2 regions of the Nocardioides sp. InS609-2 genome follow, and region 1 is predicted to be linked to the other one. Evidence: riboswitches for the same ligand, from Rfam matches in the RefSeq annotation. Region 1 holds a riboswitch; the other holds the start of a gene.
What was found. Region 1 has a riboswitch for cyclic di-AMP ahead of H4Q84_RS04485 (C40 family peptidase). Riboswitches for the same ligand answer to the same signal wherever they lie in the genome.

Region 1 (7,047 bases):
GCAGCTGCCCGACGGCACGGGTCTCGACGTCGTCCGCGCCGTACGTCGCGAGGCTCCCGACGCAGGCCTGGTCGTGCTGACCATGCACTCGGGCGACGAGCAGATCTTTGCTGCCATGGAGGCCGGCGCCTCGGCCTTCGTCGGCAAGGACTCGCCCTCCACCGAGGTGGTCAAAGCCGCCAAGCACGCCGCCGTGTCCCCCCGCACCTTTTTGTGCGCCGGTCTCTCGTCGGCGATGATCCGGCGCACCACTGGTGAGTCGACCCGGCTCTCCGACCGCGAGCACGAGGTGCTGCTGCTGCTCGCCGACGGACTCGGTGCCGGCCAGATCGCTGGCCAGCTCTACATGAGCGAGTCCACGGCCAAGTCCCACATCGCGCGGATCTACCAGAAGCTCGGCGCCACCAACCGCGCGCAGGCCCTGGTGACCGCGATGCGGAGCGGGCTGCTGTCGAGCATCTCCCCGAACGTGCGTTGACCGCGCGCCCGGGTCACCCCCGTGATAGCCCGTTCGGGCTATGCATCCTCGACTGATGTGTGGACCGCATCACGCCGCGATTGCGGTGAAGATTGCGTCATCGGGCCAGGCGAGCGCCTCCGGTCCCAGCATCCACATCGGAAGGACTCACCATGATCCAGTACATGACCATTCTCCTCCAGGGCCACAGGGCGAAGATGGACGAGCGCGGCGCCTCCGCCGTCGAGTACGGCCTGCTCATCGCCGGCATCGCGGCCATCATCGTCGTTGCCGTCATGGCCCTCGGCCCGGTCGTCAAGGAAGCCTTCTCGGACACCTGCACTGCCATCAGAAGCAGCACCACCACCACTGCCACCTGCTCAACCTGACCTGCGCTCAAGCGTGATCGGGGATGGCCGTGGGCAGCCAGCTCGCGGCCATCTGTCCCATCAAGACACTGTGAAGGACGTAGTGACGTGAGGCAGAAGCCATTGCGGGATGAACGGGGCGCCAGCGCCGTCGAGTACGGCCTGCTCGTCTCGGGCATCGCCGCGGTCATCGCGGTTGCCGTCTACCTGTTCGGCGGGGTCACCGGCGAGATGTTCACCGGGACCTGCGACACCATCAGGATCGAGACGGGTGCCAGCAGCGGCTCCTGCTCCTGACGCATCGGGTTCAGTCGATCAGCCGGTCGGCGACAGCGATCCGCATCAGCACTCCCGGGTGCGACCCGAACCACCACTGTGACCACGCCGGTGGTGTCGAGTCGGCCATCGACCGCAGCGCCAGTTGACGCTGCAGCTCCACGAACGGCGCCCGCTCCCCGGTAGTCCTGAGCGCGTCGACATCGGCCCGCGTCTCGATCTGCCGGCTGATGCCGTTCTGCACCGGCGCCGACAGCACCGTCCCGAACGCCATCAGCGCCAGCACCAGCGGCACCACCGCCACGTCGGCCATCCCGTCGCTCCCGTGGCCCGACCGGCGCCGTGACCAGCCGACGACAAGCGCGAGCAGACCGACACCCATCACCGCACCGGTCGCGCCCAGCGCGGTGCCCACGACCACGTCGCGATGTCGTGCGTGGGCCAGCTCGTGGGCGACCACCGACAGCGCCTCGTCGCGCGGCAGGTCGTCGACCAGATTGTCGTAGAGCACGACCCGCCTGGTGCCGCCGAAGCCGCTGACATAGGCATTGAGCGTCGTCGTACGACGCGAGGCGTCGGCCACCAGCACGTCGTCGACCGGCACGCCCTCCTTGCCGGCGAGCTCGAAGATGCCGGTGCGCAGGTCGCCGTCGGGCAGCGACGTGAAGTTGTTGAACACTGGCTCGACGAGCAACGGGTAGACGAACGACCCGAGCACGATCAGGGCCGCCAGCAGGCCTGCCGCGACCACCGGCCAGACTCTGCGCCACCGTCGGGCCAGCCCGATCAACATGACCAGCGCGATGCTGGTCACCACGATGTCGAGCACTTCGCCCTTGACGGTGTCGATTACGTAGCCACCCCACGACTGGCGCGTCAGGTCGTTGGCTCGCTGAAGGCGTCGCAACATGATGGCGAAGGGCAGGGTGACCAGCCGGCCGATCAAGTCGCAGGCGGCGACGCCGAGCACGATCCTGACCCACCAGGGTCCGGGCAGCCGCTGCATCAGGCTCCGGCCGAGTCGCGTGAAGCCCAGCGCGGCGGCCACGACCAACGCCACGGCGAGCGACCCCCAGCTCCAGATCCGGGCCCACCGGGCGAAATCGTCGGCCCGCGCGAGCTGCAACGTCGTGAACACCGACCCGGGGTCGACGGGCGTCACGCGACCTCCGGGCACGGGGTGCCAGGGCACGACGAGTGCAGCGAGCACGACGAACGCGAGGCCACCCACGGCGGTCACCCACCACGCGATGCGACGATCTCCCGGCGTGGTGGTGTCGGTCACGAGGCCAAGTCTTGCAGGCGGTCCCGCCACAGCCGGACCAGCCGCTGCTGGCTGATGCCAGCCTCTCCCAACGCATCCTCGACAGCGATGCCCGCGTCGGCGGCCCGGTAGACCTTCTCGAGGCCGTCCTGGCCGATCTGCTGAGAGAGCACCAGGCAAGCGAGCCAGGCTGACTCGTAGACCGCCTCGAGCCCATCGGCCGACGGGTCGAACTCCTCGGCTCCGGGCAGCCGGTCGGGTGGCCCGTCACGTCGCACCTGGCCCGCAATGCGGGCGGCGGTGACCGAGAGCGGCAGGCGGACCTTGAGCAGGGCGACGTAGTCGGCGAAACCCTCGAGCAGCCACAGCGGCATCGGGCTGAGCGCGGCGTCGGTGGCGATGTGCACGACCTCGTGGGTCATCACGATCTGCGCGCCCTCGCTGCGCAGCCGGCGCGAGACGTCCGGGTTGACGAACACGTGCACGGGCGCCTGCTCGTCCTGGGATCCGTCCACCGTGGTCGTCACGGCCGCGACCGCGTCGTAGCTGCCCGGGGCCGAGCCCAGGGCCGCGTTGAGGCCGGCCGCGGACGCCGGCACCTCCACCACGACCGACGGCCGCCACCGCGACAGCACGGCGCGCACTGCCGGGTAGGCGGCGCGGAGGCGGTCGGCGTACGTGCGGGCGACGCGGCGCGACTCGGCGGCGAGAACCAGTAGCCCCTTGCCGCGTACGACGTGCACGCGCTGGCCGAGCCACACGGGTGAGCGACGGCTTCCGAACGGGTCTCCGAAGGACGTGATGCCCACTGTGTCTGCCACCGGTGCGAAACCGACCACCACCTCGGTGGCGGCCGGGAAGCTGTCGAACCCGCCGAAGGCCCAGGTGAGGTCGACCGCTGCCTGCCAGGAGCCGTCGGCAGCCACGGCGCCGACCTCGTCGACGTACCGCATCGAGAAGTCCTCGACGTCGAGGTCACGGCTGTTGGCCACCACGTCGGCCAGCAGGGTGCGCGACGCCTCGTCGGGAGCGAGGGCCTCCAGTGCGGAGCCGTCGCCCGACTCCACGGCGTGTTCCAGGGTGTGCAGGGCAGATGCCGCCAGCGCGGGCTGTGCACTCGGCCGCTCCCCCGGCGTGGCGCCTGGCTCGACGCGGTAAGTGTCGTCGCGGAACACCACGACGACAACGACGACCAGGGCCGCCACGACGCACAACGAAAGACCGGCCACCCACCAACGTGGGCGACCGGTCCTCGAGGTCATCTGTGGGGCTCCATCAGCCGGGGCGAACCGCTCCGACATAGGGCATCGAGTAGAGGCCGGAGACTGCCACGCCCGTGCCCGGGTTGGCGGCGTGCACGATCAGGCCGTTGCCGATGTACATGCCGACGTGGCTGATCGGGCTGTAGTAGAAGACCAGGTCGCCGGGCTGGAGGTCGCTGGCCGCGATGTGCGGGCCGGAGCCGTACTGGGCGCTGGACGAGTGCGGGAGACCCACACCGGCCTGGGCCCAGGCCATCATCGTCAGACCGGAGCAGTCGAACGCGCTCGGGCCGGCAGCGCCGTAGACGTAGGAGTCGCCGACCTGCGCCATCGCGTAGCCGACGGCGGCCGCGGCCCGGCCTGACGCGGGTACGTCGGAGGGCAGGCGGGTGGTGCTGCCACCGCGGGACAAGGCGAGCAGACGGGTGCGCTCCTCGTCCTTCAGCTCGGAGAGCAAGGTCTTGGCCTCGGCGAGCTTGGCGTCGACCTCCTTCTTCTCGTCGGAGAGCTGCGCGGTGACGTCGGCGATCTCGCTCGAGCGCTCGGTCGTCGCCTCGTGGCGCAGGTCGAGGGCGTCGAGCTCGGTGGAGTAGGAGGAGAACAGGTCGGACTGGAGGTCGTTGAACGCCGACATCGTCGAGAGCTGGCCCAGGAAGGCGCCGGGGTCCTCGGAGACGACGACCTGGCCGACCGTGGAGATGCCCTCGCCCTGGTACTGGCGGAGAACGGACTCGCGGACCTGGTCGCGGACCACGTCGAGGCGGGCGTCCTGACGGCGCTCGTCGGACTCGAGCGTGCCGAGGTCTTCGGTCAGGTCATCGAGCTGCAGCTGGGCGTCGTGGTAACGCTCCTGCGCCTGCTCGGCCTGGTGGTAGAGGCGGTCGACGCGCGCTTGCACGTCCTTGATCTCGGGCTCGGCCTGCGCCGGAGTGGCCGCGATGAAGCCGGTGAAGGCGATCGCAGTCAGGCCGATGACGGCAGTGCTGAGTCGCAGCCGGTCGTGGATCACGAGCGGGCGGTCTCCCTTGTGTGTCGTACGCCTACCGGGTGAGCTGACGGATTCGGGCACGACATGCCCTACACCGACTCCTCGGCCACACAAGTGCGGCCGCCTTGACGGCGATTCACCCCAGAGGGAATGGTTCCCCGGCTCCAGGTCACGGTTGCCCGTGACCAAAGACTCGGCGCGGCCCCCGCACAGATCCTGATGATCCGCTGCCACGGGAGCCAGAACGTCCGAGACTAACGGCGCAGGTGTGGCTGAGCCAAACTTTCAACCGGATGTCGCGCCGCGTTTCGGGTCTCATCGTGAGATCCGAGTCACACCTGTCACACCTGCCTCATGCGGACTCGACCTCCGGACCGGCAACCGGCCGCACCAGCCGCAGCGGTGGCACCAGCCCACTGGCAGCCAGGACGTCGAGCGCTGCGCGTTCGTCGTCGTCGAAGGTGAGTTCGGGGGGCGGGCCCAGGAGCACCGTCACCACGCAGTCGTGGCAGGCCAACCCCCGCACCAGGCAGGTGTCGCAGTCGATCCGTGTCGTCATGCTCCGGACTGAAACAGCCGGCACCGACATTCCCGGCCGGGCCGGCCGTCAGCGGCGTGTCGGGCCCGGGTTCGCGCCCGGCGTCACGGTGTCAGGAGAGCCACGAGGCTCGCCGCGGAGATCACCCGGGCACCACCGCCAGCCACGTCGGAGCCGAGGGCCTGGTCACTCGTCACGACGACCAGCGGGCGCCCCGAGGGCTCGACCGCGACCAGGTCGCGGATCACGTCGTCGGCGATGACGCCCAGCGGGCTGAACAGCACCTTGACCCCTCGGGGGGTCGGCACGACGGGCCGGGTGGTCGAAGCGGCGGCGTCGAACACCACCGTGGTCTCGGCGCCCGTGCGGGCGACCACCGAGGCGAGCCCACCGATCAGGCGCACCCGCTGCGCCTCCAGTGACGAACGCTCCCAGGCCGTCTTGCTGACGTTGTAGCCGTCGACGATCAGGCGGGCTCGCGGCAACGAGAGCAGCTGTTCGAGCAGGGCCGGCCCCTCGGGTGGGCCGGGTCGCGCCGCCAGGGGCGCCCCCGCGGCCTCGATCTCGGCCTCCAGCCGGTCGCCGGGAGCCCCGTCCACCGGGGGCAGGGCCAGCTCGCGCCGCAGACCGCTGGCCGCGTCGAGCACCGTGTCGAGCAGGAGGCGGGCGCGCAGAGTGGCGTCGTCGCGCTGCGCGCGTGCCTCCTTGCGCTCGGTGCGTGCCCCGGCCGAGAGCTCGTCGATCTGGGCTCGTAGCCGCCGCAGCTCGGTCTCAGCGCGAGCTGCGACCTGGCTGGCCGCGCCCTCGGCCGACGCCACCGCCTCGCGAGCCTCGTCGAGCGCGGCCTCGGTGGCCCGCTGGCTGGCCCGGGTGTCACCGAGCTTGCGGCGCAGGGTCATGTTCTCGGTGCGCAGGTCGTCGAGCCGCTGCCGGTGGGTCGCCTTTGCCTCGCGCGCCTGGGTCTCCAGGGCGTCGACGCGCTGACGCAGGCGCTCGGTCTCCGCAGCGCTGGCATCGGGGGTCCCGGTGGGGATCAGTCGGCCGAGCGCGTCGTCGTACGCCGCCTGCCAGTCGTGAGGTCGGGTGAGCCAGGCCCAGGCCGCCGAGGCTGCGGCGTCGTCACCCGACGGGGCGGCACCGGCCGCGACCTGTACACCCACGGCAGCCCGGAAGTTTTCGTCGGCCATCGCCGCGGCAATGGCCGCCCCACCCAGGCGGGCGCGCCGCTGTGGCGCGAACAGCACCACCCGGCGCAGTGGCGCGGGGATGTTCGTCACCGAGGGCAGGGCATCGGAGGCCAGCGACAGCACGCGCTGCCGGACGACGTCGGACAGCTCCCCCAGCAACGGCCCGGACGTTTCGGGATCGACGCTCATGGAGTCGTCACGAGGCAGTCACCCCGACCTAGCGCTGACCGGCCGCCGGACCGTCGACGGACGGGTCGTCCGCGAGCGCTGCTTCGTTGCGGTCGACCAGCTCGATGGCGTCGGCGCGACCGCACCAGCGGCAGGTCACCGACTCCAGTGCCTCGTCCTTGACCTGCTCCTCCTCGACGACGTGGTCGCCGGCCAGGTCGAAGTGCCAGAACTCGGTGGTCCGGCGGCTGCGGCTGACGTCGAAGCGGGTCAGGTTGCCGCAGCCCGCGCAGCGCCAGCGCTGCGACGCGTCGGGAAGGGCGGTGGTCACGAGGTGTCTCCTGTCGAGCGTGCGAACCGTCGGTACGGCGATCCCGGTCAGCGTAGTCCGCGGGGCGTCCCGGCTTTGTCGGTGCCCACGTCTAGCGTCGCCGACATGAGCACTGCCGTTCAGGGTGCGGCCTCCCGATGGGAGGCGCAACGCAGTTTCGACGAGCTGGGCCGGCCCTTGCGCGACATCACGTTCACCGTCGTCGACC
Region 2 (7,047 bases), 480 kb from region 1:
CCATCGTCACCATGATCGCGACATGGAGGGAGGCGAACGCGGCAATGGTCTGCACGGCGCCGGTCGCGAACGGGTCGGCCAGCACCTCCGCGCGGTCACTCATCATCGACTCCTGGAGACCGGTCACCATGGTGTCGTTGAGGGAGGAGAAGTCCTGCGGGGCCGAGTAGATCGGCCCGAGCGTGGGCATCGCGAAGTACGTCGCCACGCCCAGCACCCAGTCGACCGCGACCGCGGTGACGTACCACGAGCCGGCCGCCCGGGACCGGGTCCAGAGCAGCGCCACCGCGAGGCTCAGCGGCACCAGGACGATCCACACGACGTACACCAGCGACATGGCCTCGGCGGCCCAGCCGGTGCCCAGGACGCTGTGCAGCACGTCGGCGGGGTCGTGGCCCAGGAAGATGGAGCGGTCGAACGATGCGAGCTCGTTGTCCCAGAGCCGGTCGTTGACGAACGGCACGTAGCTCTTCAGGTTGCGGAACGCCGCGTAGCAGGCGTACCAGGTGATGACCCCCGCGAGCGCGAAGACGAGCTGGTCGCGGCTCCAACGCTCCCGCGCGACGGCCACGACTGATCGCCTACGCAGCACCGCGCGCGGCACGATGTCGAGAGCCAGCGCCGCGAGCACGATCAGCGGCAGTCGGACGTAGGTCGGCACCACCACTCCGTCAGGGTCGCGGATCGGCAGGTCCCAGGCGCGCGAAACCACCACCATGGCTACCACCATGGCTGCTCCCAACGCCCCCGCGAGACGGAAATTCGGCCCACCCATGCCCTAACGGTACGACGCCCGCCGTCTAGGGTGAACCCGGCGCCCCATCGCGCCTCCCCCCAAACGTGAAGGAGTCACCATGGGTCGCTTTGACGGACGCATCGCCGTCGTCACCGGAGCCGCACGCGGCATCGGGTTCGCCACCGCCCAGCGCTTCGCCGAGGAGGGCGCCAGGGTCGCGATCCTCGACCTCGACGAGTCTTCTGCCGCCGAGGCCGCGGCCAAGCTGGGCGAGGGCCACATCGGCATCGGGTGCAACGTCAGCGACGGTCCCAGTGTCGACGCCGCCGTCGAGCGGGTCGTCAGCGAGCTCGGCGGCATCCACATCCTGATCAACAACGCCGGTGTCACCCGCGACAACCTGCTGTTCAAGATGACCGAGGAGGACTGGGACCTCGTCATGGGTGTGCACCTCAAGGGCGCTTTCCTGATGACCAAGGCCGCCCAGAAGCACTTCGTCACGCAGAAGTACGGCAAGATCGTCAACCTCTCCAGCGTCTCCGCGCTGGGCAACCGCGGCCAGGCCAACTACTCCGCCGCAAAGATGGGCATCCAGGGCTTCACCCGGACCCTCGGCATCGAACTCGGCCCCTACGGCGTCAACGCCAACGCCATCGCCCCCGGCTTCATCGCCACCGAGATGACCGACGCCACGGCCGCCCGCGTGGGCATCCCGGTCGACGAGTTCCGGGCGATGACCGCCGAGCGCAACCCGGTCAAGCGGGTCGGCTTTCCCGAGGACATCGCGGCCGCAGCCGCGTTCCTGTGCAGCGACGAGGCCTCGTACATCACGGGCCAGACGCTGTACGTCGACGGCGGCGCGAAGCTGGTCAGCTGACCGTGACAACGCATCCCACCTATGACCAGCTCCTCGACCTGCCGGCGTACGTCGAACAACCCGTGCCGATGCCCTTCGAGGACATGAACGGCCACCTCAACGTCCGTCACTACCTCGGCATCGCGAGTGAGGGTCTCGACGAGTCCCTGGTGTCGCTGGGCATCCCGCAGAACTGGCCGATCAGCGCCGGGCATGCCTGCTTCTCTGCGGAGCACCACTGCACCTACCTGACCGAGCTGCGCACGGGAGACATGATGTCGGCGCGGGTCCGGCTGCTCGGGCGCTCCGACCGTGCGGCGCACGCGTTGGTCTACCTCCTCGACGAGACCCACGGCCAGGTCAGCTACGTCATGGAAGAGATCTTCCTGCACATCGACATGAGCACCCGGCGGACGGCGCCGTGGCCCGAGGATGTCGCCGCCAACATCGACCGGCGGGTCGCCGAGGATGCCGACCTGCCCTTCCCTGCCTCGACCTCGGGATGCCTGGCGCTGCGCTGACCGAGCCTTCCGCGAGAGCGAGATCCTCATCACGATCGCGCCTGCAACGCCTCGAGGCTTGGACTTTGAGCCCCCGTCTGCCTAACGTTCTCGGCTGCACCACCGTCCGCGGGTACGCCGAGTCCTGCCCCTCCGCGCGACGTCCCCCGAGACAATGACACAGGGGCAGGAGTGGGGGACCCACAGGTTCCACGCCGGTTCGCAGCCCGATCGCGGACGGCTCGGGGTGAAGTCACACATGTGACGGAGCACTTTCCAGCTCCAACCCGACAGCTCACCTCACAGGCGTGGGAAAGGAACAACAACCATGCCTGCGTTTTCTCGCATGCTGCGCTTCGGCGCGCTCCTGATGCTCGCCCTCGGCCTCATCCTCGGCACCAACACCCAGGTCAGCGAGGCCTCCACCCAGCAGGTGGACGACTCCTCGATCTCCAAGGGGGTCAAGGTCAAGCGGGTGGTGAAGAAGCAGGTCCACCGAGCGGAGAACATCGCGCTCGCCCAGCGAGGCGACGCCTACTCCTACGGCTCGGCCGGACCCGGCGCCTTCGACTGCTCCGGTCTCATCTACTACTCCTACCGGAAGGCCGGCATCAACGTGCCGCGTACGTCGTCGGCGCAGGCCGGTCACGTCCGCCGGATCTCCAAGTCGCACCTGCACCGCGGTGACCTGATGTTCTTCACCGGCGGTGGCGGCGTCTACCACGTCGGCATCTTCGTCGGCCGGGCCAAGACCGGCGCCGTGCAGATGCTGCATTCGTCGACGCCCGGACGGCCTGTGCAGATCGACGTACCGTGGACCAGCAGCTGGTTCGCGGGCACCCTGCGCCGAGCCTGACAACAGAGCCGCCGGGTGACAACCCGGGCGCGCCTTCCCGCACACAGGGTGGGCGCGCCCGCACACTTGCCGGTAGAAACCGCATCACAGCTAGGAGTCCCCGTGCACCTTCCCCTGCGCACCTTGCCCTCGTCCCGTCTGGGCATCGCGGTTGCCGCGCTCGCCGCGACGTCGCTGCTTCTCGCCGGTTGCGGCGACAAGGAAGCATCGACCGACCCCGAGGCCGCTGGCGCCCCCGGTGCGCCGGCCGGCGGGACCGCCGAGGAGCCGGCCCCGCCGGCGACCTGGCCGCTCACCGGCCTGCCCGTCGCCGAGGGTGGCAGCGTCGACCTCAAGCACCCGGTGATGGTCACCAAGATGGACAACACCGAGAGCAGCGCTCCACAGCTCGGGCTCAGCAAGGCCGACATGGTCGTGGAGGAGCTCGTCGAGGGCGGCGCCACCCGGCTCGCGGCGTTCTACTACTCCCAGCTGCCCGAGGTCGTCGGCCCGGTGCGGTCGATGCGCGCCAGCGACATCGGCATCGTCTCCGCGGTCGACGCCGACATCATCACCTCTGGTGCTGCCGGGGTGACGATCAGCCGCATCCAGGACGCCGGCATCACGTTCTTCCAGGAAGGCGCCAAGGGCTTCTTCCGCGAAGGCAGCCGCTCCGCGCCGTACAACCTGATGGCACGGCCCAAGGACGTCGCCTCGGTGATCAAGCAGAAGGCCGCCCGCCCCGACGACTACTTCACGTTCGGCGACGCCGCGTCGCTGCCGAAGGGCCAGAAGGCCACCCAGTTCTCGGCGTTCTTCGGCGGCATGCACACCACCAACTGGGCCTACACCAACAACGGCTACGTCAACCAGAACACCTACGCCGCACAGGGCGACGAGTTCCCGGCCGACACCGTGCTCGTGCTCCGCGCGGAAGTCGGTGACGCCGGCTATCGCGACCCGGCGGGCAACTTCGTGCCGGAGACCAAGTTCGAGGGCAGCGGCCAGGCCCTGCTCTTCCACGGTGGCCGCGTCGTGAAGGGCACCTGGAAGAAGGACGGTCTCAAGGGCGCGCTGCGCCTGACGACCCAGAAGGGCGACAGCCTCGCGGTGCCGGCCGGCAAGACCTGGGTCGAGCTCGTGCCCGACGACGCCAGCAACGGTCGCGTCAACTACAGCAAGTAGCGCTCACTCGCGGTCGGCGGGCAGGCGCACGCCAGCCTCGAGCTGCGCCTGCATGCCCGCGAGGATGAACCCGATCGCGCTCTCGACGCGCGCGCTGGCGATCGCGGGATCCTCGCTGGAGGCCACCGACTCGCCGGCCGACGACAGCGCGCCGAAGAAGATCCGGCTGAATGTCTGCAGCATCTCGTCGTCGAGCTCCCAGTCGCCGGCGCCCAGCACCGCGCGCACGATCTCGACGACGTGGGCGTACGTCGTCCGCTCCTCGTGCTCGCGGAACCGCTCGTGGCCCAGCACGGCCGGCCCGTCCTGGATCACGATCCGGCGGTACGCCGGCTCCTGCACGACATCGAGGAACTCCCGCAGCCCCGCCTGCGCCTTGGCCCACGGGTCGCGCTCGCCCTTGAGCCGCAGCGAGATGCGCTGCGCCGCCCGCGACTCAACCCGCGCGAAGACGTCCTCGAAGACCGCCTGCTTGCCGGTGAAGTGGTGGTAGAGCGCGCCCTTGGTGACCTTCGCGCCGGCGACGATGGCGTCGAGAGAGGTGTTGGCGTAGCCGTGCTCGCTGAACATCTGCTCCGCCACGTCGACCAGTGACCGTTTGGTCGAGGAGTGCGAGCGGCCCGCGACGGGGACCTTCGGAATACGCGCCTTGGGCATCCGCCCACTCTATGGATCGCATGTGCTCCGGATCACCCGCGCCACGTTTGGCTACCGAGAGCATGTCGACGTACCTTGAGTACGTACCAACGGTATGTGTCATCCAGACAAGGAGCTGACCATGACCTGGAAGTCCTTTCATCACCGCGGGGAGATCCTCCGCACCGTGATGACCACTGCCGACGTCCGTCGTGACGGCATCCTCCCGATGGACGTCGAAGGCGTGGCCGAGACCTTCGGCGACGAGCTCTCCTTGCTCGGCGCCCTCCAGCTGCGCTGGCACACCCGCCTGGCGGGTCGCATCGAGCGCGAGCTCGCCGGCCAGCCCATGGACCTCGAGTCCGCCGTGATCGCAGCCTGGCACGACACCGAGGCGCAGCTGCCGGGCGTCCGGGCGATCATCGACCACTACGTCGACCAGCCCACCGACCCAGCGATGCGCACCGCGCTCACCAAGGCGGCCACCAAGGAGCACCTGCTGCTGGCCGCGATGGCCGGCAGGATGAGCCTGGGCAGCAGCGTCGACCCCGCCGCCGTACGCGTCGGTGCAGAGATCGCCGCCCGCGCGCGGGCCACGTCGCCACTCGTCTCGAGTCCCGCCGGTGCCCACGCGGCCCCGCGGATCCTCGAGCGGATCAAGGCTGCGCTGGCGGCCTGACACCACAGCGTGCGCGACCTCGGGCATGATGACGCCATGACCGAGGTCGCCGTCGGCTCCCTACTCGTGGCCACCCCTGCGCTCGTGGATCCGAACTTCGCCGACACCGTCGTGCTTCTGCTCGACGTCAACGACGAGGGCTGCCTGGGCGTTGTGCTCAACCGGCCCTCACCGGTTCTCGTCGCCGAGGTGCTCGCCGACTGGCGCGACATCGTCGGCGAGCCCGAGGTGCTGTTCCGCGGCGGACCGGTCAACCCCGAGGGCGCCCTGGCGGTGGGCCGGCTGGCCGACATCAGCGACGTGCCGGTCGGCTTCCGCACCGTCTTCGGCGACCTGGGTGTGGTCGATCTCGACACCCCACTCGAGCTTGTAGACGGCTCGCTCGCCGGCCTGCGGATCTTCGCGGGCTACGCCGGCTGGGGCATCGGCCAGGTGCAGCGCGAGATCGCCACCGGTCACTGGTACGTCGTCCCGTCGGTGGTCTCCGACGTGTTCCGTCTCGACTTGACCGACCTCTGGCGCGACGTACTCCGTCGGCAGCCGGGTGAGATCGCCTGGCTCTCGACGCGCCCTCTCGACCCCGATCTCAACTGACCTAGACTCTCCCCAATGAGCACCATCGGCTTCTCGCCCGGCACCGACACCATCGAGGACACCCGCACCGTCCCGACCGACGACGGCGACCACGAGCGGTTCTCGCACTACGTGCCCAAGGACAAGCTCACCGAGGCGATGGTCATGGGCACCCCCGTGATCGCCCTGTGCGGCAAGGTCTGGGTGCCGAGCCGTGCACCCGAGAAGTACCCCGTCTGTCCCGACTGCAAGGACATCTGGGAGTCGATGAAGCCCGGTGGCAAGGGCGACAAGGGCCCCGAGGCGTGACGGGACGGCACGAAGCCGTTCCCCATGAAGGTTCCGCGGCCCTGACTCCTGCCCTGCCGATCTCGCCGGCCTGGCCCGACCGCGCTGCCTGGGGCACGGCACCCTCCCTGCGCGCGTGGCAGAACGCCGCCATGACCCAGTACGTCGAGGAGTCGCCGCGCGACTTCCTGGCGGTCGCGACGCCGGGTGCCGGCAAGACGACGTTCGCCCTCACGGTCGCCGCTGAGCTGCTGGGGCGCCGCATCGTCGACCGGATCATCGTCGTCGCCCCGACCGAGCACCTCAAGACGCAGTGGGCGGAGGCGGCGGCGCGGGTCGGCCTGCCGATCGACCCGGCGTACTCCGCGGGCAAGGGCAAGACATCGGGTGACTACGTCGGCATCGCCGTCACCTACGCCGGTGTCGCGGTCAACCCGCTCGCGATGCGCATCCGCACCGAGAACTTCAAGACGCTGGTGATCCTCGACGAGGTCCACCACGCCGGCGACGCGCTGTCGTGGGGCGAGGGCGTGCGCGAGGCCTTCCAGCCGGCCACCCGCCGGCTGGCGCTGACCGGCACGCCGTTCCGCTCCGACATCAACCCGATCCCGTTCGTCACCTACGCGCCCGGCCCCGACGGCATCCCGCGGTCAGCCGCCGACTTCACCTACGGCTACGCCCACGCGCTGGCCGACAAGGTCGTACGCCCGGTGCTGTTCATGGCCTACTCCGGCGAGATGAGCTGGCGCACGCGCGCAG

Region 2: another riboswitch for cyclic di-AMP. It lies ahead of H4Q84_RS07060 (NlpC/P60 family protein); the one in region 1 lies ahead of H4Q84_RS04485 (C40 family peptidase).

The regions. Positions count from the first base shown of each region.
Region 1 covers NZ_CP060034.1:842,847-849,893, forward strand. The annotation lists gene H4Q84_RS04460 (response regulator transcription factor) at 1-478, shown strand, start outside; gene H4Q84_RS04465 (Flp family type IVb pilin) at 643-846, shown strand; gene H4Q84_RS04470 (Flp family type IVb pilin) at 934-1,122, shown strand; gene H4Q84_RS04475 (M48 family metallopeptidase) at 1,133-2,386, opposite strand; gene H4Q84_RS04480 (hypothetical protein) at 2,383-3,627, opposite strand; gene H4Q84_RS04485 (C40 family peptidase) at 3,641-4,696, opposite strand; cyclic di-AMP (ydaO/yuaA leader) riboswitch at 4,664-4,814, opposite strand; gene H4Q84_RS04490 (hypothetical protein) at 4,968-5,174, opposite strand; gene H4Q84_RS04495 (NYN domain-containing protein) at 5,258-6,529, opposite strand; gene H4Q84_RS04500 (hypothetical protein) at 6,558-6,839, opposite strand; gene H4Q84_RS04505 (DEDD exonuclease domain-containing protein) at 6,945-7,047, shown strand, end outside.
Region 2 covers NZ_CP060034.1:1,321,899-1,328,945, reverse strand. The annotation lists gene H4Q84_RS07075 (phosphatase PAP2 family protein) at 1-718, opposite strand, end outside; gene fabG (3-oxoacyl-ACP reductase FabG) at 855-1,613, shown strand; gene H4Q84_RS07065 (thioesterase family protein) at 1,616-2,113, shown strand; cyclic di-AMP (ydaO/yuaA leader) riboswitch at 2,219-2,414, shown strand; gene H4Q84_RS07060 (NlpC/P60 family protein) at 2,421-2,948, shown strand; gene H4Q84_RS07055 (DUF3048 domain-containing protein) at 3,051-4,112, shown strand; gene H4Q84_RS07050 (TetR/AcrR family transcriptional regulator) at 4,116-4,769, opposite strand; gene H4Q84_RS07045 (hypothetical protein) at 4,891-5,427, shown strand; gene H4Q84_RS07040 (YqgE/AlgH family protein) at 5,464-6,021, shown strand; gene H4Q84_RS07035 (DUF3039 domain-containing protein) at 6,037-6,309, shown strand; gene H4Q84_RS07030 (DEAD/DEAH box helicase) at 6,363-7,047, shown strand, end outside.